2 regions of the Streptomyces asoensis genome follow, and region 1 is predicted to be linked to the other one. Evidence: riboswitches for the same ligand, from Rfam matches in the RefSeq annotation. Region 1 holds a riboswitch; the other holds the start of a gene.
The links. A riboswitch is a leader RNA that binds a small molecule or an ion and turns the genes downstream of it on or off. The one in region 1 is predicted to bind glycine.
Positions count from the first base shown of each region.

Region 2: linked by a shared signal. The riboswitch ahead of gcvP (aminomethyl-transferring glycine dehydrogenase) and the one ahead of gcvT (glycine cleavage system aminomethyltransferase GcvT) in region 1 are both predicted to bind glycine.

Region 1 is NZ_CP049838.1:6,898,093-6,908,844, forward strand. Features, by position in the region: gene G9272_RS30970 (FhaA domain-containing protein) at 1-157, opposite strand, end outside; partial or broken gene G9272_RS46225 (IS630 family transposase) at 392-577, shown strand; gene G9272_RS30975 (L-serine ammonia-lyase) at 748-2,115, opposite strand; gene glyA (serine hydroxymethyltransferase) at 2,192-3,469, opposite strand; gene gcvH (glycine cleavage system protein GcvH) at 3,484-3,861, opposite strand; gene gcvT (glycine cleavage system aminomethyltransferase GcvT) at 3,980-5,122, opposite strand; glycine riboswitch at 5,165-5,282, opposite strand; glycine riboswitch at 5,283-5,382, opposite strand; gene G9272_RS30995 (AAA family ATPase) at 5,562-6,245, shown strand; gene G9272_RS31000 (enhanced serine sensitivity protein SseB) at 6,324-7,124, shown strand; gene G9272_RS31005 (enhanced serine sensitivity protein SseB C-terminal domain-containing protein) at 7,342-8,097, shown strand; gene G9272_RS31010 (ABC transporter permease) at 8,411-9,418, shown strand; gene G9272_RS31015 (ABC transporter substrate-binding protein) at 9,539-10,752, shown strand, end outside.
Region 2 is NZ_CP049838.1:1,960,819-1,971,570, forward strand. Features, by position in the region: gene G9272_RS08700 (carbohydrate ABC transporter permease) at 1-496, opposite strand, end outside; gene G9272_RS08705 (carbohydrate ABC transporter permease) at 580-1,578, opposite strand; gene G9272_RS08710 (extracellular solute-binding protein) at 1,585-2,877, opposite strand; gene G9272_RS08715 (APC family permease) at 3,275-5,230, shown strand; gene G9272_RS08720 (TOBE domain-containing protein) at 5,331-5,750, shown strand; gene gcvP (aminomethyl-transferring glycine dehydrogenase) at 5,802-8,687, opposite strand; glycine riboswitch at 8,871-8,966, opposite strand; gene G9272_RS08730 (PRC-barrel domain-containing protein) at 9,079-9,450, shown strand; gene G9272_RS08735 (nucleotidyltransferase domain-containing protein) at 9,457-9,918, opposite strand; gene G9272_RS08740 (DNA polymerase IV) at 10,019-10,752, opposite strand, start outside.

The sequences.
Region 1 (10,752 bases):
TGGTGCAGCCCTCGGTCCAGATCCTGGCGTTGACGTCGCACTCGCGCCGGAGCGCGCCGGCAAACTCCAGGGGTTGCACGGCGGATCTGAAGATCTTGGCGAAGGCATCGTTGACTAGAGCCTCGAAGCGCTGTTCCAGCTTGTTCAGCGTTCCCACTTCAGCCTCCGGGTGCCGATCCGCTGTAAGGCAGTCAGATCGGCCGATGATGTCACTGATAGTGCTTATGTAGACACAGAGAGTGCTGATCTTGCGGCATGTCGTCGCATTTCACCGGATCGGTCGTAAAGCCCCGCCCATCGGGCCGCGTGGACCGCCGATTCGACGCCGCCCCCGGAACGCGGGGGTTCCTGGTGCTGTGGCGTCCGGGCGGCGCGGTGTCGTCAGGCCGGGGTGGCGGAACGAGTACGCGTCCGCGAGATCGATGACGACGAGAGACAGTGCCTGTCGCGGATCGTCCGCAGAGGCACCGGGTCAGTGGTGACCTGGCGGCGGGCCCGGAGGGCGCTGTTGTCCGCGCGGGGCAAGCCGGTGGCGAAGATCGCCGGGGTCAAGAAGATCGCCAGGTCACCTGTTCGCTGCCTGGGACCTGAGCAAGGGCAGGCTCTACGGCCGCACCCTGGCAACCGCAGCTCGCGTCCTGGACGGCGGGATCGTCACCGCCGGGAACGCCTACCACTTCATGGGAGGCCCCTGACCGAGCCGGTCCCGGGGACACTCCGCCCAGTGATCAGGGAAGGTCTATTTCCCTAGCACTCGATGATGTTCACCGCCAGCCCGCCGCGGGCTGTCTCCTTGTACTTGACGCTCATGTCCGCGCCCGTGTCCTTCATCGTCTTGATGACCTTGTCCAGGGACACCTTGTGCGACCCGTCGCCGCGCATCGCCATACGGGCCGCCGTGACCGCCTTCACCGAGGCCATGCCGTTGCGCTCGATGCACGGGATCTGGACCAGGCCGCCCACGGGGTCGCAGGTCAGGCCGAGGTTGTGTTCCATGCCGATCTCGGCCGCGTTCTCGACCTGCTCGGGGGAGCCGCCGAGGACCTCGGCCAGCGCGCCCGCCGCCATCGAGCAGGCCGAGCCGACCTCGCCCTGGCAGCCGACCTCGGCGCCGGAGATGGAGGCGTTCTCCTTGAAGAGCATGCCGATCGCGCCGGCCGCGAGCAGGAAGCGGACCACTCCGTCCTCATCGGCGCCGGGCACGAAGTTCACGTAGTAGTGCAGGACTGCCGGGATGATGCCGGCCGCGCCGTTCGTGGGGGCTGTCACCACCCGGCCGCCGGCCGCGTTCTCCTCGTTCACCGCCATCGCGTACAGCGTGATCCACTCCATGGAGAGCGCCAACGGGTCGCCCTCCGCCCGGAGCTGCCGCGCCGTCATGGCGGCCCGGCGGCGGACCCGCAGGCCACCCGGCAGGATGCCCTCGCGTGACATGCCCCGCGACACGCACGCCTGCATCACCCGCCAGATCTCCAGCAGCCCGTCCCGGATCTCGTCCTCGGTGCGCCAGGCGCGCTCGTTCTCCAGCATCAGCGAGGAGATCGACAGGCCGGTCTCCTTCGCCAGGCGCAGCAGCTCGTCGCCCGTGCGGAAGGGGTACTTCAGGACCGTGTCGTCGAGTTTGATGCGGTCCGCGCCGACCGCGTCCTCGTCCACGACGAAGCCGCCGCCGACCGAGTAGTACGTCTTCGACAGCAGCTCGGCGCCCTGGGCGTCGTGGGCCCATATCGTCATGCCGTTGGCGTGGTACGGGAGGGCCTTGCGGCGGTGCAGGACCAGGTCCTCGTCGAAGGAGAACGGGATCTCGTGCGAGCCCAGCAGCCGCAGCCGGCCGGAGTCCTTGATCTGCTCCACCCGGTCGTCCGCGCCCTCCACGTCCACCGTGCGCGGCGAGGAGCCCTCCAGGCCGAGCAGCACCGCCTTCGGCGTGCCGTGGCCGTGGCCGGTCGCGCCGAGCGAGCCGTACAGCTCGCAGCGCACCGACGTGACGGAGTCCAGCAGGCCCTCGCCCCGCACCCGCCGTGCGAACATGCGGGCCGCGCGCATCGGGCCGACCGTGTGGGAGCTGGACGGGCCGATGCCGATCGAGAACAGGTCGAAGACCGAGATGGCCACGGGGAACTCCTCAATACGGGGGTGGTGCGGGGTGCCGCCCACACCTCACAGTGTGCGCGGCACCCGGGAAAAGGAACTATTCGCTCAGACCGGGGTACAGCGGGTGCTTGTCGGCCAGGGCCGTGACCCGGGCCTTCAGCGCCGCCGCGTCGGCCTCCGCGAACGGGGACGGCGCCTTCAGCGTCTCGGCGATCACGTCCGCGACCTCGGCGAAGTCCTCGGCGGTGAAGCCGCGGGTCGCGAGGGCGGGCGTGCCGATCCGCAGTCCGGAGGTGACCATCGGGGGCCGCGGGTCGTTCGGGACCGCGTTGCGGTTGACCGTGATCCCGACCTCGTGCAGCCGGTCCTCGGCCTGCTGACCGTCCAGCTCGGACTCGCGCAGGTCGACCAGGATCAGGTGCACGTCGGTGCCGCCGGACAGGACGTTCACCCCGGCCGCGCGGGCGTCCGGCACGGTCAGTCGCTCGGCGAGGATCCTCGCGCCCTCGACCGTGCGGACCTGACGCTCCTTGAATTCCTCGCTCGCGGCGACCTTGAAGGAGACCGCCTTGGCCGCGATCACGTGCTCCAGGGGGCCGCCCTGGAAGCCCGGGAAGACGGACGAGTTCAGCTTCTTCGCGAACTCCTTCTTCGCGAGGATGATGCCGCCGCGGGGGCCGCCCAGCGTCTTGTGGGTGGTGGACGTGACGACGTCGGCGTACTCCACCGGGTTCGGGTGGAGACCGGCCGCGACCAGACCCGCGAAGTGCGCCATGTCGACCCACAGGAAGGCCTCGACCTCGTCCGCGATCCGGCGGAACTCGGCGAAGTCCAGCTGCCGCGGGTACGCCGACCAGCCCGCGATGATCACCTTCGGACGGTGCTCCTTGGCGAGCCGCTCGACCTCGGCCATGTCGACCAGGCCGGCGTCGTCCACGTGGTACGCGACCACGTCGAACTGCTTGCCGGAGAAGTTCAGCCGCATGCCGTGGGTCAGGTGACCGCCGTGCGCCAGGTCCAGGCCGAGGATCGTGTCGCCGGGCTGGGCCATCGCGAACAGGGCGGCCTGGTTGGCGGAGGCGCCCGAGTGGGGCTGGACGTTGGCGTACTCGGCGCCGAACAGCTCCTTGATCCGGTCGATCGCGATCTGCTCGGCCACGTCGACGTGCTCGCAGCCGCCGTAGTAGCGGCGGCCCGGGTAGCCCTCGGCGTACTTGTTGGTCAGGACCGAGCCCTGCGCCTCCATCACCGCGAGCGGAGCGAAGTTCTCCGAGGCGATCATCTCGAGCGTGGACTGCTGGCGGTTCAGCTCGGCGTCGACCGCGGCGGCGATCTCCGGGTCGAGCTCGTGCAGGGGCGTGTTCAGGACGGACATGCGTCTACGACTCCTCAGCCGGCGGTGTAGGCGGTGTACTCGTCGGCGGTGAGCAGGTCGTCCTGCTCGCCCGCCGTGCGTACCTTGAACAGCCATCCGCCCTCGAAGGGGGCGGAGTTCACCAGCGCCGGGTCGTCGACGACGTCCTGGTTGACCTCGACGATCTCGCCGGAGACCGGTGCGTACAGCTCGCTGACCGACTTGGTCGACTCCAGCTCGCCGCAGGTCTCGCCCGCGGTCACCGTGTCACCGACCTCGGGGAGCTGGACGAAGACCACGTCGCCGAGCGCGTTGGCCGCGTGCTCCGTGATGCCGACCGTCGAGACGCCGTCCTCGGCGACCGACAGCCACTCGTGCTCCTTGCTGTAGCGCAGCTGCTGGGGGTTGCTCATGGCCTGAATTCTCCTGTACGCGGGAGGGTGCTGGTGAATGGGGGACTGCTGGAAACGCACGTGAGCAGCGGAAATGTGCGCAGGGTCACGCGCGGGCGGGCGTCAACGCGCCCAGTGTCTACTTCTGGCGCTTGTAGAACGGCAGCGCCACGACCTCGTACGGCTCGTGGCTGCCTCGGATGTCCACGCCGACGCCCGTGGTTCCCGGCGCCGCGTGGGCGGCGTCGACGTACGCCATCGCGATCGGCTTGCCGAGGGTGGGGGAGGGGGCGCCGGAGGTGACCTCGCCGATCACCTCGCCGCCGGCGACGACGGCGAACCCGGCGCGCGGGACCCGGCGGCCCTCGGCGACCAGGCCGACGAGGACGCGCGGGGGCTGCGAGGCGGCGCGCCCGGCGGCCGCCTCCAGCGCCGTACGCCCGACGAAGTCGCCGTCCTTGTCGAACTTCACCACCCGGCCGAGGCCGGCGTCGAACGGGGTGAGGGAGGTGCTCAGCTCGTGCCCGTACAGCGGCATGCCCGCCTCCAGGCGCAGCGTGTCCCGGCAGGACAGACCGCAGGGCACCAGTCCGACACCCTCGCCGGCCTTGGTCAGCGCCTGCCACAGCTCGACGGCGTGCTCCGGCCGTACGAAGAGTTCGAAGCCGTCCTCGCCGGTGTAGCCGGTGCGCGCGATGAGGGCCGGGACGCCGGCGACGGTGCCGGGCAGGCCGGCGTAGTACTTCAGGCCGTCCAGGTCGGCGTCGGTGACGGCCGCGAGGATGCCGGGGGACTCGGGGCCCTGTACGGCGATCAGCGCGTAGGTGTCGCGGTCGTCGCGGACCTCCGCGTCGAAGCCCTCGGCGCGCTCGGTCAGAGCGTCCAGCACGACCTGCGCGTTGGAGGCGTTGGCCACCACCATGAACTCGGTCTCGGCGAGCCGGTAGACGATCAGGTCGTCCAGGATGCCGCCGTCCGCCCGGCAGATCATCGTGTAGCGGGCGCGGGCGTTCTTGACCGCCCCGATGTTGCCCACCAGGGCGAAGTCGAGGAGGGCGGCGGCCTGCGGGCCGGTGACGGTGATCTCGCCCATGTGCGAGAGGTCGAAGAGCCCGGCCCTGGTGCGGACGGCGTGGTGCTCGTCGCGCTCGGAGCCGTAACGCAGGGGCATGTCCCAGCCGGCGAAGTCGGTCATCGTCGCGCCGAGCGCACGATGCACCGCGTCGAGGGCGGTGTGGCGCTGCTCGGCGCTCTGGTCGGATGCGGGGTCGGTACTGCTCATCGGGCGTTCGTCTCCCAAGGCATGACGGCACGGCGAGGTCGTTCCTCCCCATCTGTCATCGGAACCTGAGAGGTTCGCCATGACGGCCCGCGACGGGATCGATCATGACTTGCACCTTGGGTGGAGCCACTGGAGACAGCGGCCCGCTTTTCAGATGTGCCTCGCCCGCGCGGTAACGGGGCCTGAGAGATTCAAGGGAGGGACTTGCTCCTTCGGCGCCCCAGCGAAGCTGCTGCTGAGGACTCTCCCGCGCGGATTCAAACGGCCGGTATGCAGTTGGCGCGGCCATCATTGCACGGCTCGCCCCGATCACGGCAGGCCGCATCTGTAACCGGCTTGTGTCGGTACGCGCACGAAAACGCTAGGCGCAGCGCATTACCTTCTCTTTACGCTCAGTGGGGATGAGGACACCATCTGACCCCAGGGGAGGACGATCACGGTGAACAGGACGACCACGGCAAGGTCCACGGCATTCGCGACCGGCTCGGGGGTCGCGCTGCCCGCGCAGCCCGTCGCCCCGGCCCGGGAGGCGTGCGGTCCGCAGCCGGCGCCCGTCGTCCGCGACCTGCGCGAGCGGGCCGGCCGCAGCCCGCACGGCCTGCTCTTCGGCCCCCGTGACCTGGTCGTGGTCACCGGTCTGCCCGGCAGCGGCAAGTCCACGCTCATGCGGCGGACCGTGCAGGGCATCCGCGTCGACTCCCAGGACACCCGGGACCGCTGGGACGCCCGCGCCCCCCGCTTCCTGCCCTACGGCCTCTACCGCCCCCTCGTCCGGCTCGCCCACTACGCCGGACTGCGCCGGGCGCTGCGCAGTGGCGCGGGCGTCGTCGTGCACGACTGCGGCACGCAGGCCTGGGTCCGTGACTGGCTGGCCCGAGAGGCCCGCCGCCGCGGCGGCACCCTCCACCTGCTGCTGCTGGACGTCGGCGCGGACACGGCGCTGGAGGGGCAGCGCGAGCGAGGCCGGGGCGTCTCCCGGTACGCGTTCCTGCGCCACCGCCACGCCGCCGCCCGGCTGGCGCGCTCGGTGGAGAAGGGCCGACTGCCCGAGGGCTGCGGCTCGGCGGTGCTGCTCGACCGCGCGGCGGCCGACACACTGCGCCGCATCGGTTTCACGGGCTGAGGGCTCGGGTGCGACCCCCGGTACCCGCTAGCCTTTCAGCCACAGCGAAGTGAGCGGTTCTCAGCAGGCGGTAGGCAGATGGATTTCCCCCCGGCGAACTTTCCGACGGACTTCTCCGCGGACTTTCCGGCGCAGGCACACCCCCATCCGCACGGCGGATGGCCCGGCAACGAGCTGGAGGAGGTGCTCTCCGTCTCCCTCGGCGTGCCGGGAGCCGGCGGCCGGATCGTCGAGGTGCTCGGACGCAGCTTCGTCTGGGTGCCGCTGCCCGGCGGCGGCGGCCCGCACAGCGGCCCCCTCGACCTGCCCACGATGGAGCTCGAGGGCCAGGTGTACGTGCCGGTCTTCAGCTCCGAGGAGCAGTTCCGGCAGGTCGTCGGCTCGCACATGTCGTTCACGATCGCGCCGGCCGTGGAGTTCGCCCGGGGGCTGCCCCCGCAGGTGGGCATCCTGGTGAACCCGGACGGCGTGGTCGGCGTCCCGCTGCCCCCGGCAGCCGTGGCGGAGCTCTGCCGGGCGGGCCGCACCCCGCTGGACGGCACCGCGGCCGGCGGCCGGGTCCGCCTCTACGAGCCCGACTGGCAGGACGACCCGATGGACTTCCTGGCCGCGGCCTCGGCGGAGTTCGAGGCCACGGGCGTGGTCCGCACGGCCCGCCGTTGCCTGGCCGCCATCGAGACGGCGGACCCGGTGATGTTCGTGGGCGTGGAACTCTCCCAGTGGGAGGGCGACCTGCGGGCCCTTCCCCTGGAGGCCCTGGGCCGGGCCCTGACGACGGCGCCCGCCCCCTGGCCGGTCAACCTGGTCCTCCTGGACGTCGCCCAGGACCCGGTGGGCGACTGGATGCGGGAGCGGGTCCGCGCCTTCTACTCACGCTAGGGCGGCCCACCCCGGGGCGCGGGCTGCATCCGTATGCGGCTCCGCCGCGGGGCGCGCACGGCCACGCACGATCGGCAGCCCGAAGAACACAGCAAGCCTCGAGCTCTCAACGGCTCGACCAGCGGAGCGCCTAAGCTGGACTCCAACGCGGGGCAACTTCTCGAAGGGGCGATAAAAAGTGAGCGCTGGCACTGCCGCGACCGGCTCGGTCGAGCACATGCTGCGCCAGGTCACGCCCGGGCGCTACGACGCCTACGAGGCGCTCCTGCGCGCGCTCGCGACGCCCTCCTCCGGTCAGCTCTGGATGCTGCTGTGGCACGGCCAGGCCGGCTCCCCGGACGCCCAGTACGGAAACATGGAGGTCGACGGGCACGGCTACGCCCCCTGCGTCACCTCCGCCCAGGAGCTCAGCGCGAGTGGCTGGAACAGGTCCTACGAGGTGGTGGACGGGCTGGACGTGGCCCGCACCCTCTACCCCGACCACTACGGCCTCTGGTTGAACCCGCACGCCCCCGGCGGCGGTGTCGGCATTCCGTGGCTGGATCTGCGCCGTATCGCCACCGGCCTGGAGCGCCAGCCGGCCGGGCCGTTGCGGCTGTCCGAACCGGGCATCGAGATCCCGCAGTTCTACGCCCTGCTCGCGCAGAACGCCCACCGTACCCCGGCGGTCCGCGCGTTGCGCCGCGCCTGGGTGCAGCCGGCGCTGGGTGCGCCCTACCTGGCGATCGGGCTCGACGTGTACGACTCCTCCCCGCCGGCCGTGGACGCCGTACGGGCGATGATGCAGCAGTCCATCGGGGCCGTGCCGGACGGGCTGCCGGTGTCGACGGTCGCCATGACGGACGAGTACGACCCCGTCGTGATGTGGATGCGTGCCACCGCCCGGCCCTTCTACGACCGCGAGGCCCACGCGCCAGCACCGGCCCAGGCTCCCGCCGGCGGCTACGGCTATCCGCCCACCGGACGCTACTGACATCCGAAGCGGGTCCTGCCGCGAGGTGGGGGCCGGATGTCTTCGCGCGTAGATAGCGGCGATTGGTACCGGTTTTGTCCGTTCTGACCCAATAAGTCACCGTCCGGGGGCCGTTACCCGCCGTCCGGATAACGGAACCCCTCTACCCGGATCACGTTTACGCATCCATTCACTGCCAAGTCTGGCTACAGATCGCCAAACCGTTGAAGACTCCGGCGTCAGGGGACTTATCCCCTGCGTATTACGGACTGATCACGCCGCTACAGCGGCAAGTGCGGGCCGGCTACCGCCGGTTGAGAGGGGTCCCTGCCAGATGACGGCACCATTGCACGAGCCGACCGCGGAAGCGGCCCCGAGCGCGGCCGAGGAAGCGTCGGTCGCCACCAGCGGCGCCAAGGCCGTTCAGGGCCGTTCCCTGGGCCGGATCGCCTGGGAGCGCCTCAAGCGGGACAAGCTCGCCCTCACGGGCGGCGTCGTGGTGCTCGTCCTCGTCGTGATCGCGCTGCTCGCGCCGGTCATCACCGGGCTCCTCGGGCAGGACCCGAACGAGTATCACGAGAGCCTCATCGACCCGCTCTTCGGTACGCCCACGGGCTCCCTGGGCGGCGTCAGCGGCGACCACCTGTTCGGTGTCGAGCCGGTGAACGGCCGTGACATCTTCGCCCGCATCCTCTACGGCGCCCGGATCTCCCTGCTGGTCGGCTTCCTGTCGGCCGTGGTCGCCGTGATCCTCGGAACGGTGCTGGGCATCCTCGCCGGCTTCTTCGGCGGCTGGGTCGACTCCGTCATCAGCCGGGTGATGGACGGTCTGCTCGCCTTCCCGCAGTTGCTGTTCATCATCGCGCTGGTCTCCGTCATGCCGAGCAACATGCTGGGACTCTCCGGTTCGAGCGTGCGTGTCTTCGTGATGATCCTGGTCATCGGCTTCTTCGGCTGGCCCTACATCGGACGCGTGGTGCGCGGCCAGACGCTCTCGCTGCGTGAGCGCGAGTACGTCGAGGCCGCCCGATCGCTGGGCGCGGGGCGGCTGTACATCCTGTTCAAGGAACTGCTGCCCAACCTGGTCGCCCCGATCGTCGTGTACACGACGATGATGATCCCCACCAACATCCTCACCGAGGCGGCGCTCAGCTTCCTGGGCGTCGGGGTCAAGCCGCCCACCGCCTCGTGGGGGCAGATGCTCTCGAGCGCGATCGACTACTACGAGTCGGACCCGATGTACATGGTGGTCCCGGGTGTGGCGATCTTCATCACCGTGCTGGCCTTCAACCTCTTCGGTGACGGCATCCGGGACGCGCTGGACCCGAAGGCCTCCCGCTGATCCGCCCCTTCGGGGATCCGCGACAAACAGCGAGCCGCAGAACCGCCGAACACACGGCGCCTCAACCGTCCCGTGGTCTTCACACGGGGTATCTCTCATCTATCCGGAGGATCCGAGATCGTGACTACCCAACGCACCTCAGGGCGGCGGAAGCAGGCGTTTGCCGCTGCTGCCGCGGTCGCCGCGCTGCTGACCACGGCGGCGTGCGGCGGCGGTGGAGATGACGGCGACAAGGGCTCGAGCTCCGGTGCCGCCGGCTTCGACGCCGCGAACAACAAGGTCGCCCAGGCCTCCGCCGCCAAGAAGGGCGGCACACTGAAGTTCGGTGCCGCACAGGACGCCGACTCGTGGGACACCACGCGTGGCTACTACGGCATGATGTGGAACTTCGCCCGCTACTACAGCCGTCAGCTCGTCACGAACAAGGCCGAGCCGGGCGCCGCGGGCGCCGAGGTCACTCCGGACCTCGCCACCGAGACCGCGAAGGTCACGGACGACGGCAAGACCTACACGTACACCCTGCGTGACGGCATCACGTGGGAGGACGGCAAGGCGATCACGTCCAAGGACGTGAAGTACGGCATCGAGCGCGTGTGGGCGCAGGACGTGCTGTCCGGCGGTCCGACGTACCTGAAGGACGTGCTGGACCCCAAGGGCGAGTACAAGGGCCCCTACAAGGACACGTCCGCGGACAAGCTGGGTCTGAAGGCGATCGACACGCCCGACGACAAGACCATCGTCTTCCACCTCCCGCAGGCCAACTCGGACTTCGAGGAGATGCTGGCCCTGGTCTCGGCCTCGCCGGTCCGCCAGGACCAGGACACGAAGTCCAAGTACGGCCTGAAGCCGTTCTCCTCGGGCCCGTACAAGTTCGCGTCCTACAGCCCGGGCAAGGACCTCAAGCTGGTCCGCAACACCAACTGGAAGCAGGCCTCGGACCCGATCCGCAAGGCCTACCCGGACCAGATCACCATCCAGTTCTTCTCGGACGCCAACCAGCTCGACCAGCGTCTGATCAGCGGTGACCTGGACCTCGACCTGAACCAGACCGGCATGTCGCCGCAGGGCCGCACCACCGCCCTGAAGGAGCACAAGGGCAACCTGGACAACCCGGTCACCGGTTACGTCCGCTACGCGGTCTTCCCGCAGAGCGTCGCGCCGTTCAACAACATCGAGTGCCGCAAGGCCGTCATCCTCGGCGCCGACCACGTGTCGCTCCAGACCGCCCGCGGTGGTCCGGTCGCCGGTGGTGACATCGGCACCAACATGCTGCCGCCGTCCGTCCCGGGTGCCGAGGGTCAGAAGTACGACCCGTACGAGATCTCCGGCGCCAA
Region 2 (10,752 bases), 4.9 Mb from region 1:
GCAGGATCCGCCAGAAGAACGTGAGGGGCCCGCAGCCGTCGAGGGTGGCCGCCTCCTCCAGCTCTGCGGGGATCTCCCGGAAGAACCCGCGCAGGACGACGATGGTCATCGGCAGCCCGAACGCGGCCTGCGGCAGGATCACGCCGAGCGGGTTGTCCAGCAGGTGCATCGAGCGCAGCAGCAGGAACAGGGGCAGCGCCGCCACCGCGAAGGGGAACATCAGCCCCATCGTGAACAGGGTGAACAGCATCTCCCGGCCGCGGAAGGCGAACCGGGCGAAGGAGAACGCGGCCAGCGCGGACACCGCGACGACCACCACGGTCGTACCGGCCGCGATGAGCGTACTGCTGCCGACGAGCTGCCAGAAGGAGCCGGAGCCGAGGATGTCCGTGTAGTTGGAGGTGACCCAGGGGTCGGGCAGGCCGATGGGGTTGCGGGAGAGCTGGTCGGTGGACTTGAAGCCGGACAGCACGGCGTAGCCGAGCGGTACGGCCATCACCGCGCCGACGAGCCCGAGGACGAGGTGCAGGGGAAGCGTCCGGCCGGTCCCGCGGGTGCTCCGGCCGGTCTCGCGGGTTTTCACGCGCCGCCTCCTCGCATGGTCGTGGTGGCGCCCTGGAGGTCCCGGCGGAGCACGAACCGCTGGTAGGCGAGGGCGAAGACGAGACTGATGCCGAACATGGCCACACTGATCGCGCTGGCGTAGCCGACCTGGTAGCGCTTGAAGCCGTACTGGAACATGGTCACGGCCATCGTCTCGGAGTGGTGGTCGGGGCCGCCCGCGGTGACCACCCACACCAGGTCGAAGAGCTGGATCGAGCCGATGACCGACAGGAAGACGCTGATCCGCAGGGTCGGCGCGAGCAGCGGCAGGGTGACGTTGCGGAAGCGCTGCCAGGGACCCGCTCCGTCGATCAGGGCGGCCTCCGTCAACTCGGCCGGGATGGACTGGAGTCCGGCCAGGTAGAGCATCATGTGGAAGCCGAAGTACTTCCACGTCATGACCAGGAAGAGGGTGGCCATGACGGTGGAGGGGTCGGCGAACCACTGGCCGCCCACCCCGTCCAGACCGATCGCCCCCAGGACGTGGTCGGCGAGCCCGTCGTCCGGAGCGAAGATCATGCTGAACAGCACGCCGGTGATCGCCTCGGAGAGGATGTACGGCGCGAAGAACAGCATCCGGTACACGGCCCGGCCGCGGATCTTCTGGTTGAGCGCGACCGCGAGGGCGAGCGCGAACGGCAGCTGAAGGACGAGCGAGAGCCCGACCAGGAGCAGACAGCGCCACAGGTCGCCCAGGAACACCGGGTCCTGGAAGAGCCGGGTGAAGTTGTCGCCGCCGATGTAGTCGTCGGGCATGCCGAAGCCGCCCCAGCGGAAGAACGAGGCGTACAGCGCGAACAGCATCGGCAGCAGTACGAGCGTGCCGAACAGCACCAGCGCGGGCACCTGGAAGCCGACGGCGGTGAGCCAGTGCCGCGCCCGCCGCCGGGTCCGGCTCCGGCTCGAGCCGGGAGACGGGGGCGGCGGGCCGACGTCCGGGCCGCTGCGCTTGTCCGGAAGGAAGGTGGAGGTCATCGCCTGTTACTGCTCTTCCTTCGCGACCTTGGTGATCGACTCGGTGACCTGCTGAGGCGACTTGGACCCGGCGATGAGGGCGGCGACGCTGTCGTTGACCTCCTGGCCGAGGGCCGGCGCATAGGCCTGGTCGAGGTAGAGCTGGAAGCCGGTGGCGGCCTTCAACTGGGCCTGTACGGCCTTGATGTTGGGGTCGGCGATGGCGCTCTCGGCGGCCGGTACGACGGGCAGCACCCCGGTCTTCTTGACCAGTTCGGTGTCCGTGGCGGCGGTGGCGAAGAACTTCAGGAAGTCGACGGCCGCCTGCGGAGCGTCCTTGCGCAGGGCGTGCCCGCCGCCTCCGCCGAACACCTCGGTGATCACGCCCTGGCCGCCGTCGACCGCAGGGAACGGGAAGAAGCCGAGGTTCGCCCCGAGCCCCTTGCCCGCGTCGGCCTCCACCACCGGCGCCCACTGGCCCATGAGTTCCATCGCCGCCTTGCCGTTGCCGACTGCGGCGGCCTGGCCGGTGGGGCTGGAGTAGGCGGCGCCGAGGAAGCCCTTCTGGAACGGCTTGAGGTCGACGAGGTCCTGGAGGTGCTGTCCGGCCTGGACGAACCCGTCCCCGGTGAAGTCCTTGTCGTCCCCGGCCTTGCTCAGGGCGTCGACACCGGCGGTGCGCATCGCGAGGTACGCCCAGTAGTACATGCCGGGCCACTTCTCCTTGCCCGCCAGCGCGAGCGGGGTGATCCCGGCCGCCTTCAGTTTGCGCACCGCGTCGAGGAAGCCGCTCCAGGTGGTGGGGGGCGCGCTGATCCCGGCCTGCTGGAAGAGCGCCTTGTTGTACCAGAACCCGATCATGCCGATGTCGAACGGGACGCCGTAGGTCTTCTTGTCGAGCAGGTAGGGCTCGCGGGCGACCGGGAGCAGGCCGTCGCCCCACTCCTTCGTCCTCTCCGTGAGGTCCTCGACGAGCCCGGCGTCGACCTGCTGCTTCAGGACACCGCCGCCCCACGTGTGGAAGATGTCGGGCAGCTTCCCGGAGGCGGTCAGCGCCGTCATCTTCGACTTGTAGGCGTCGTTCTCCAACTGCACGATCTTGATCTTCACCTTGGGGTTCTGGGCCTCGAACTGCTTGGCGAGACCGGCCCAGACGTCCTTGGTCGGCTGGGTGGTGGAGATGTTCCACCACTCGATGGTGGTCGTCCCCGACGACCCTCCGTCCGAGTCGCCGCCGCAGGCGCTCAGTGCCGTCATGCTCAGACCGGCCGCGGCGGAGGCCGCCAGAAAGCCGCGGCGGGAGAGTGCCGGGTCGCCCATCATGCGCTCCTTGATAGATCGAAAGTTTCGAACCAGATCCAGAAAGCTTCGCTGCTGCCGCACCCTAGAGACACCCTCCGACGGGTGGCAACCCCTTGAACACAGGGAATCCGGGGGTCTTTTCACGAGAGAAGGCTCAGCGAGGCGTCGAGACGCATCGAAACATTCGGATCAATCGACGAACATTACGAAGCAGGCGGGGGTGATGATCCGGCGGCCGGAATCAAACCCGACGGCGTGTCACGCTGCGTGTCCACCCCACGACCAGTCTTAACGGAAGCTTGACGCCGTCCCGCCCATGATCCAGGGGCCTGGGCGTCACTCTCCGCTTACGCTGATTCCGCCGTCCGCGTGATGGCCGAAACCACACGCCGATCCGCACATCAGGAGCGCCCCGATGGCCACCACCGAGCACCCTCCTCCCGGTCGCCTGCGTTCCTGGATGCTGGAGGGCCTGTCCGACATGGGCAAGGGCCACACTCACCAGGCGGCCCCGGACACCGAGGCCGCGCCCGAGCACAAGGGCCAGCGCTGGTACCGGGTGATGTGCCTGACCGGCGTCGACTACTTCTCGACCCTCGGCTACCAGCCGGGTATCGCCGCCCTCGCGGCCGGCCTGCTCTCCCCGGTGGCGACGATCGTGCTGGTGATCGTCACCCTGGCGGGCGCGCTGCCGGTCTACCGGCGCGTCGCCGAGGAGAGTCCGCACGGCGAGGGCTCGATCGCGATGCTGGAACGGCTGCTGTCCTTCTGGAAGGGCAAGCTGTTCGTCCTGACCCTGCTCGGGTTCGCCGCCACGGACTTCCTGATCACCATCACCCTGTCCGCGGCGGACGCCTCGACCCACCTGGTCGAGAACCCGCACCTGACCAGCACCCTGCACGACCGGCAGATGGTGATCACGCTCGTCCTAGTCGCCCTGCTCGGCGCCGTGTTCCTCAAGGGCTTCCTGGAGGCCATCGGCGTCGCGGTAGCGCTGGTCGTGGTCTATCTCGGTCTGAACGTCGTCGTCGTGGCCGTCGGTCTGTGGCATGTGGTCACCGAGGGCCATGTGGTCACCGACTGGGCCGACGCGCTGACCGCCGAGCACGGCAACGTGTTCGCGATGATCGGTGTCTCCCTGCTGGTCTTCCCCAAGCTCGCGCTGGGCCTGTCCGGCTTCGAGACCGGCGTCGCGGTCATGCCGCACGTCCAGGGCGACCCGGACGACACCGCGGAGAACCCCAAGGGCCGCATCCGGGACACGAAGAAGCTGCTGACGACCGCCGCCCTGATCATGAGCGTCTTCCTGATCGCCACCAGCTTCATCACCACGGTGCTGATCCCGGAGAAGGAGTTCGAGTCCGGCGGCCAGGCCAACGGACGCGCCCTCGCCTACCTGTCCCACGAGTACCTGGGCAACGCCTTCGGCACGGTGTACGACGTGTCGACGATCGCCATCCTGTGGTTCGCCGGCGCCTCCGCGATGGCCGGGCTGCTCAACCTGATGCCCCGCTACCTCCCCCGCTACGGCATGGCCCCGCACTGGGCCCGCGCCGTCCGCCCCATGGTGATCGTCTTCACCCTCGTGGCCTTCCTGGTCACCTGGATCTTCGACGCCGACGTCGACGCCCAGGGCGGCGCCTACGCCACCGGCGTCCTGGTCCTGATGTCCTCGGCGGCGATCGCGGTGACCATCGCCGCCCGCCGCGCCCGGCAGCGGGGCTGGACGGTCGGCTTCGCCGTGGTCTCGGCGGTCCTGCTCTATGTGACCGTCGTGAACGTCATCGAGCGCCCCGACGGCGTGAAGATCGGCGCCTGCTTCATCGCGGGCATCATCCTGGTCTCGCTGCTGTCCCGGCTGGCCAGGGCCTTCGAGCTCCGAGTGACCAGCGTGACCCTGGACTCGATGGCGGAACGTTTCATCCGGGACATGGCCAGCCGCAAGATACGGTTCATCGCCAACGAGCCCGACCAGCGCGACAAGGCCGAGTACCGCGACAAGATCGAACAGATCCGGCAGGACAACGACATCCCCGGGGAGGATTTCGTCTTCGTCGAGGTCACCGTCGTCGACCCCTCCGAGTTCGAGTCGGGCCTGACCGTACGCGGCGAGGTCCTGCACAACCGCTACCGCGTCCTGACCCTGGAGTCCTCCTCCATCTCCAACGCCCTGGCCGCGCTGCTGCTGCACACCCGTGACTCCACCGGCTGCATCCCGCACATCTACTTCGAATGGACCGAGGGCAACCCCTTCGCCAACTTCCTGCGCTTCTTCCTCTTCGGCCAGGGCGAGGTCGCTCCGGTCACCCGGGAGGTCCTGCGCGAGGCCGAACCGGACCGCGACCGACGCCCCCGCGTCCACACGGGCTGACCCGCCCCCGGGCCGTCGTCCGACGTGTCCTGACGCCGCCGGACGACGTATACCCGCGCATAACCCGCATAAGGGGCTCGGCGGCCTACCGTTGACGCTCATGAGCCTGAGCATCCGCAATCAACTCCCCGGCACCGTCACCGCCGTCCATCCCGGCGAGGTGATGGCCACCGTCAAGATCCGTCTGGACGGCGGCCAGGACCTCACGGCGGCCATCACGCTGGAGGCCGTGAACCAACTCGCCCTCGCCGCCGGCACCGCCGTCCGCGCCCTGGTGAAGTCGACGGAGGTCTCCCTGGCCACCGGCCGGGTCGACGGTCTCTCGATCCGCAACCAGCTCACCGGCACGATCACCGGCCTCGTGACGGGCGGGGTCATGGCCTCGGTGAAGGTCTCCATGGACGGGGGCGAACTCACCGCGGTGATCACCAAGGAAGCAGCCACCGACCTGGGTCTCTTCGTCGGCTCCGACGTCGTCGCCCTGATCAAGGCGACCGAGGTGTCCCTGGCGACGGCATAGCGCGCGTGAGGGCCCCCGCCCGGAACGGACGGGGGCCCTCAACGCACCGGCTCAGTCCTCGTACGCGTCCAGCGGCGGGCACGAGCAGACCAGGTTCCGGTCGCCGAAGGCCTGGTCGATCCGGCGCACCGGCGGCCAGTACTTGTCGGCGGCCGACACACCGGCCGGGAAGACGGCCTCCTCACGCGTGTACGCGTGCTCCCACTCCCCGCCCAGCGCCGCCGCGGTGTGCGGGGCACCGTGCAGCGGGTTGTCCTCGGCCGGCCATTCGCCCGCTCCGACCTTCTCGATCTCCGCACGGATGGCGATCATCGCCTCGCAGAAACGGTCGATCTCGATCAGGTCCTCGGACTCGGTCGGCTCGATCATCAGCGTCCCGGCCACCGGGAACGACATCGTCGGCGCGTGGAACCCGTAGTCGATGAGCCGCTTCGCGACGTCGTCGACGCTCACGCCGGTCGCCTTGGTCAGCGGCCGCAGGTCGATGATGCACTCGTGCGCGACCAGCCCGCCCGGCCCGTTGTAGAGCACCGGGTAGTGCGGCTCCAGCCGCTTGGCGATGTAGTTGGCGCTCAGCACGGCCACCTGCGTGGCCCGCTTGAGCCCCTCGCCGCCCATGAGGCGCACATACGCCCACGAGATCGGCAGTATCCCGGCGGAACCCCAGGGAGCCGCGGAGATCGGCCCCACCCCGGTGTCCGGCCCGGCGGCGGGCTGAAGCGGGTGGTTCGGCAGATACGGCGCCAGGTGCGACCGTACGGCGACGGGTCCGACGCCCGGGCCGCCGCCCCCGTGGGGGATGCAGAACGTCTTGTGCAGGTTCAGATGCGAGACGTCACCGCCGAAGTGCCCCGGCTTGGCGAGACCGACGAGCGCGTTGAGGTTGGCGCCGTCGACGTACACCTGCCCGCCCGCCTCGTGCACCTGGGCGCAGATGTCGGCGACATGCTCCTCGAACACCCCGTGCGTCGACGGGTAGGTGATCATCAGCACCGACAGCTCGTCCCGGTGCCGCTCGATCTTCGCCCGCAGGTCCTCGACGTCGATCTCGCCGTCCTCGGCGGTCTTCACGACGACGACCTTCATGCCCGCCATCACGGCGCTGGCCGCGTTCGTGCCGTGCGCGGAGGACGGGATGAGGCACACGGTCCGCTGCTCGTCCCCGTTGCCCCGGTGGTACCCGCGGACGGCGAGCAGCCCGGCCAGCTCGCCCTGCGACCCGGCGTTCGGCTGGAGCGACACCTTGTCGTACCCGGTGACCTCGGCGAGCCGCTCCTCCAGCTCGCGGATGAGCGTCAGGTAGCCCTCCGCCTGTTCGGCCGGCGCGAACGGGTGCAGCTGCCCGAACTCGGGCCAGGTGACCGGCTCCATCTCGGTGGTCGCGTTGAGCTTCATGGTGCAGGAGCCCAGCGGGATCATGCCCCGGTCCAGCGCGTAGTCCCGGTCGGCGAGCCTGCGCAGATAGCGCAGCATCGCGGTCTCGGAACGGTGCTGGTGGAAGACGGGGTGCGTCAGGACCGCGTCGGACCGCAGCAGCCCGGCGGGCAGGGAGTCGGCGGTGGCCGCGTCGAGCGCCTCGATGTCGCCGTCCACCCCGAAGGCGGCCCAGACGGCGGACACCTGCGCCCGAGCGGTCGTCTCGTCGCAGGCGATCGACACCTGGTCGGCGTCGACGAGGTGCAGGTTGACCCCGAGTTCCCGCGCGGCGGCGACGACCTCGGCGGCCTTCGCCGGCACCCGCACGGTCAGCGTGTCGAAGTACGACCCGTGCACGACCTCGACACCACCGGCCTCGAGCCCGGCGGCGAGGATCGAGGCGTATCGGTGCGTGCGCCGGGCGATCGCCCGGAGCCCGTCGGGACCGTGGTAGACGGCGTACATCCCCGCCATCACCGCCAGCAGCACCTGCGCCGTGCAGATGTTGCTGGTGGCCTTCTCGCGCCGGATGTGCTGCTCGCGCGTCTGTAGCGCGAGCCGGTAGGCCTTGTGTCCGTCGGCGTCCACCGACACGCCCACCAGCCGCCCCGGCAGGCTGCGCGCGAACTGCTCGCGGACGGCCATGTACCCGGCGTGCGGTCCGCCGAAGCCCATCGGCACACCGAACCGCTGCGTCGTACCGACCGCGATGTCCGCCCCCAGCTCGCCCGGCGACTTCAGCAGCGTCAGCGCGAGCAGATCCGCGGCGACGGTGACGAGCGCGCCGAGCCCGTGCGCCTGGTCGACGAGCGCCTTGAGGTCACGTACGGCACCGGAGGCACCGGGGTACTGGACGAGCACGCCGTTGATCTCCCGCGCGGCGATCTCCGCGGGAATCCCGTCGCTCAGGTCGGCGACGACGATCTCCACGCCCGTCGGCTCGGCGCGGGTCTCGATCACGGCGATGGTCTGCGGCAGCGCGTCCGCGTCGATGAGGAAGAGGCCCTTCTTGTTCTTCCCCATGCGCCGGGACAGCGCCATCGCCTCGGCGGCGGCCGTGCCCTCGTCGAGCAGCGACGCTCCGGAGGTCGGCAGCCCGGTGAGGTCGGCGACCACGGTCTGGAAGTTCAGCAGCGCCTCGAGCCGACCCTGGGAGATCTCCGGCTGGTACGGCGTGTAGGCCGTGTACCAGGCCGGGTTCTCCATGACGTTGCGCAGGATGACGGGCGGCGTGAACGTCCCGTAGTAGCCGAGTCCGATCATCGAGTCGAGGACCTGGTTGCGGTCGGCCAGCGAGCGCAGCTCGGCCAGCACCTCGGCCTCGGTGCGCGCTCCCGGCAGGTCCAGCGCGTCGGCGTTCTTGATCACATCCGGGACCGCTGCGGCGGTGAGCTCGTCGAGCGAGCCGTAGCCGACCTGTGCGAGCATCTTGGCCCGCGCCTCGAGGTCGGGCCCGATGTGGCGCTGTTCGAAGGAAATTCCCTGCTCGAGCTCTGCGAGCGGAATGCGTTGGGCGGTCATTACGGAGGCCTCCTGGTCTGACACGACCTTCGAGGGTCACCACGGTGGGTACCCGGACGGCCTCCCCCTCTGTCATCTCAACCTGAGAGCTTCACCGGGTCGCCCGAGGGCACCCGGCTTTCACCGTCGGTGAGAGCGGAAGCCGTCGACGCCGTCGGCACCCGCCCTGCTTTCCAGAGTGACCTCGTCCGTGCGGTACGTGAGCCTGAGAGATTCCGGGGAGGATTTGCTCCTTCGGCGCCTCCGGTGATGTCCGGAGGACTCTCCCGCGCGGTGTCAGCAGCCGTTGTCAGACTACCAGCGGGGTCAACGAGACTCGCTCGAGTGGCCACTCGTCCCAATGTGCTCTTTTGTAGTGCTTACGGATGAGTTGCGACCAAGTGGAGGGCCCGTGCAGACCGACATCGATCCGCGCAACCTGATCGGCCGCAAGGCATTCGACCGCAACGGCACCAAGATCGGCACCGTCGACGAGGTCTACCTCGACGACGCCACCGGAGTGCCGGAGTGGGCGGCCATACGCACCGGTCTGTTCTCCCGCGACGCCTTCGTCCCCCTGGAGCCCAGCCAGCTGGTCGAGGGCACCCTGCACATCCCCTTCGACCGGGCCCTGATCAAGGACGCTCCCGACTTCGGCGTGGGTCGCCACCTCTCCCCGGAACAGGAACTCCAGCTCTACCACCACTACGGCCTCGACGTGGGCGCCGCTCCCCCGCTCCCCGACCACGACTTCGGCCGACTGGCGGGTACGGACGACAGCTGAGCCCCCTCAGCCACAGGCCTGTATCAGCGCCCCCAGAATCCCGGCAGGGTCGTACAGCGGCCGGGCGCCGTCCGTGATGACTCTTCGTGTGCCGGCGTCGACCGGATCGGTCCGCGCCCAGTGGGCAGAACCGACGCCCACCTCGACCTCCAGGCCGGAGGCGGTCACATACCGCCATTCGGTGACAGGCCCCCGTTCCCGGACCCGGGCCACCTCGCCCAGGGCCAGCTCACGCCCCCACCCGTCGTCCTCCGCGTACCGGGCGGGCGCCGTCGACAACACCACGAGGTCCACGTCCGGGTCGGGACGCGCGCCCCCGCGCGCAATGGACCCGACGAGCAGCAGCCCCACCACGTCGCTCCGGTTCCCGGCCCACCGGGTGACCCGGTCCACCACCCGGCGCATCTCGGCTTCGCGCTCCGGCGACACCCCGGCCGGGTCCGCGAACCGGCCTCCGTGCAGCTTCATTCAGCTCCCCATCCGTCACCGGTGTCACCTCGCGGGACACCGCCACCGCTCCGGCCCACCCCACACTTCGAACCGCTTCACTCTGTGTAACTGATCCGCCTCACGCAGAGTTCCCGGACTCGACCTCCGACGGCTTGGCCTCCGGATGCGGCGCTCCTGCCGCCGGCCCGCCGTCGTCACCAGGTCTTCGTCGCACCAGCGGCAACGGATCCGCCGGCTCCAGCCCCGGATCGTCGGTCCTGAAAGTGCGTACCCGTCCCGGCTCCGACTCGGGCGTCTCGAAGCGCACGGTGACCCGGCCCAACCCGCTGCCCTGCACCCATCCGTGTCCGAGCTCGGCATGCCGCACATCGTGTCCTGGGCGCCACTGGTGCTCGACCGGCACCGGAATCTCGCCGACGGGCTCGTCCGCGAGTTCCTCCTCGGCCCCGTCCGCCCGGTCCTCAGCGGCCTGCGCGAACAGATCCTCCTGCGTGAAATCCGCCAGTCCGCTGACGCCCACCCCGAGCAGCCGCACCCCACCCGTCGTGTCCACCGAGTCCAGCAACCGGGCCGCCGCCTCCCGGACCACCCCCGGATCATCGGTGGGCCCCCGCAGGGTCTCGGACCGGGTGAGCGTGGAGAAGTCGTACCGCCGCACCTTCAGCACGATGGTCCGCCCCGACAGACCGGCCCCCCGCAGCCTGCGCACACACCGGTCCGCGAGCCGCTGCACCTCCAGCTCCACCCGGACCCGGTCGTGGATGTCCACGTCGTACGTGTCCTCGACCGACACCGACTTGGCCTCCCGCTCCGCCACCACGGGCCGGTCGTCGCGGGCCAGCGCCATGGCGT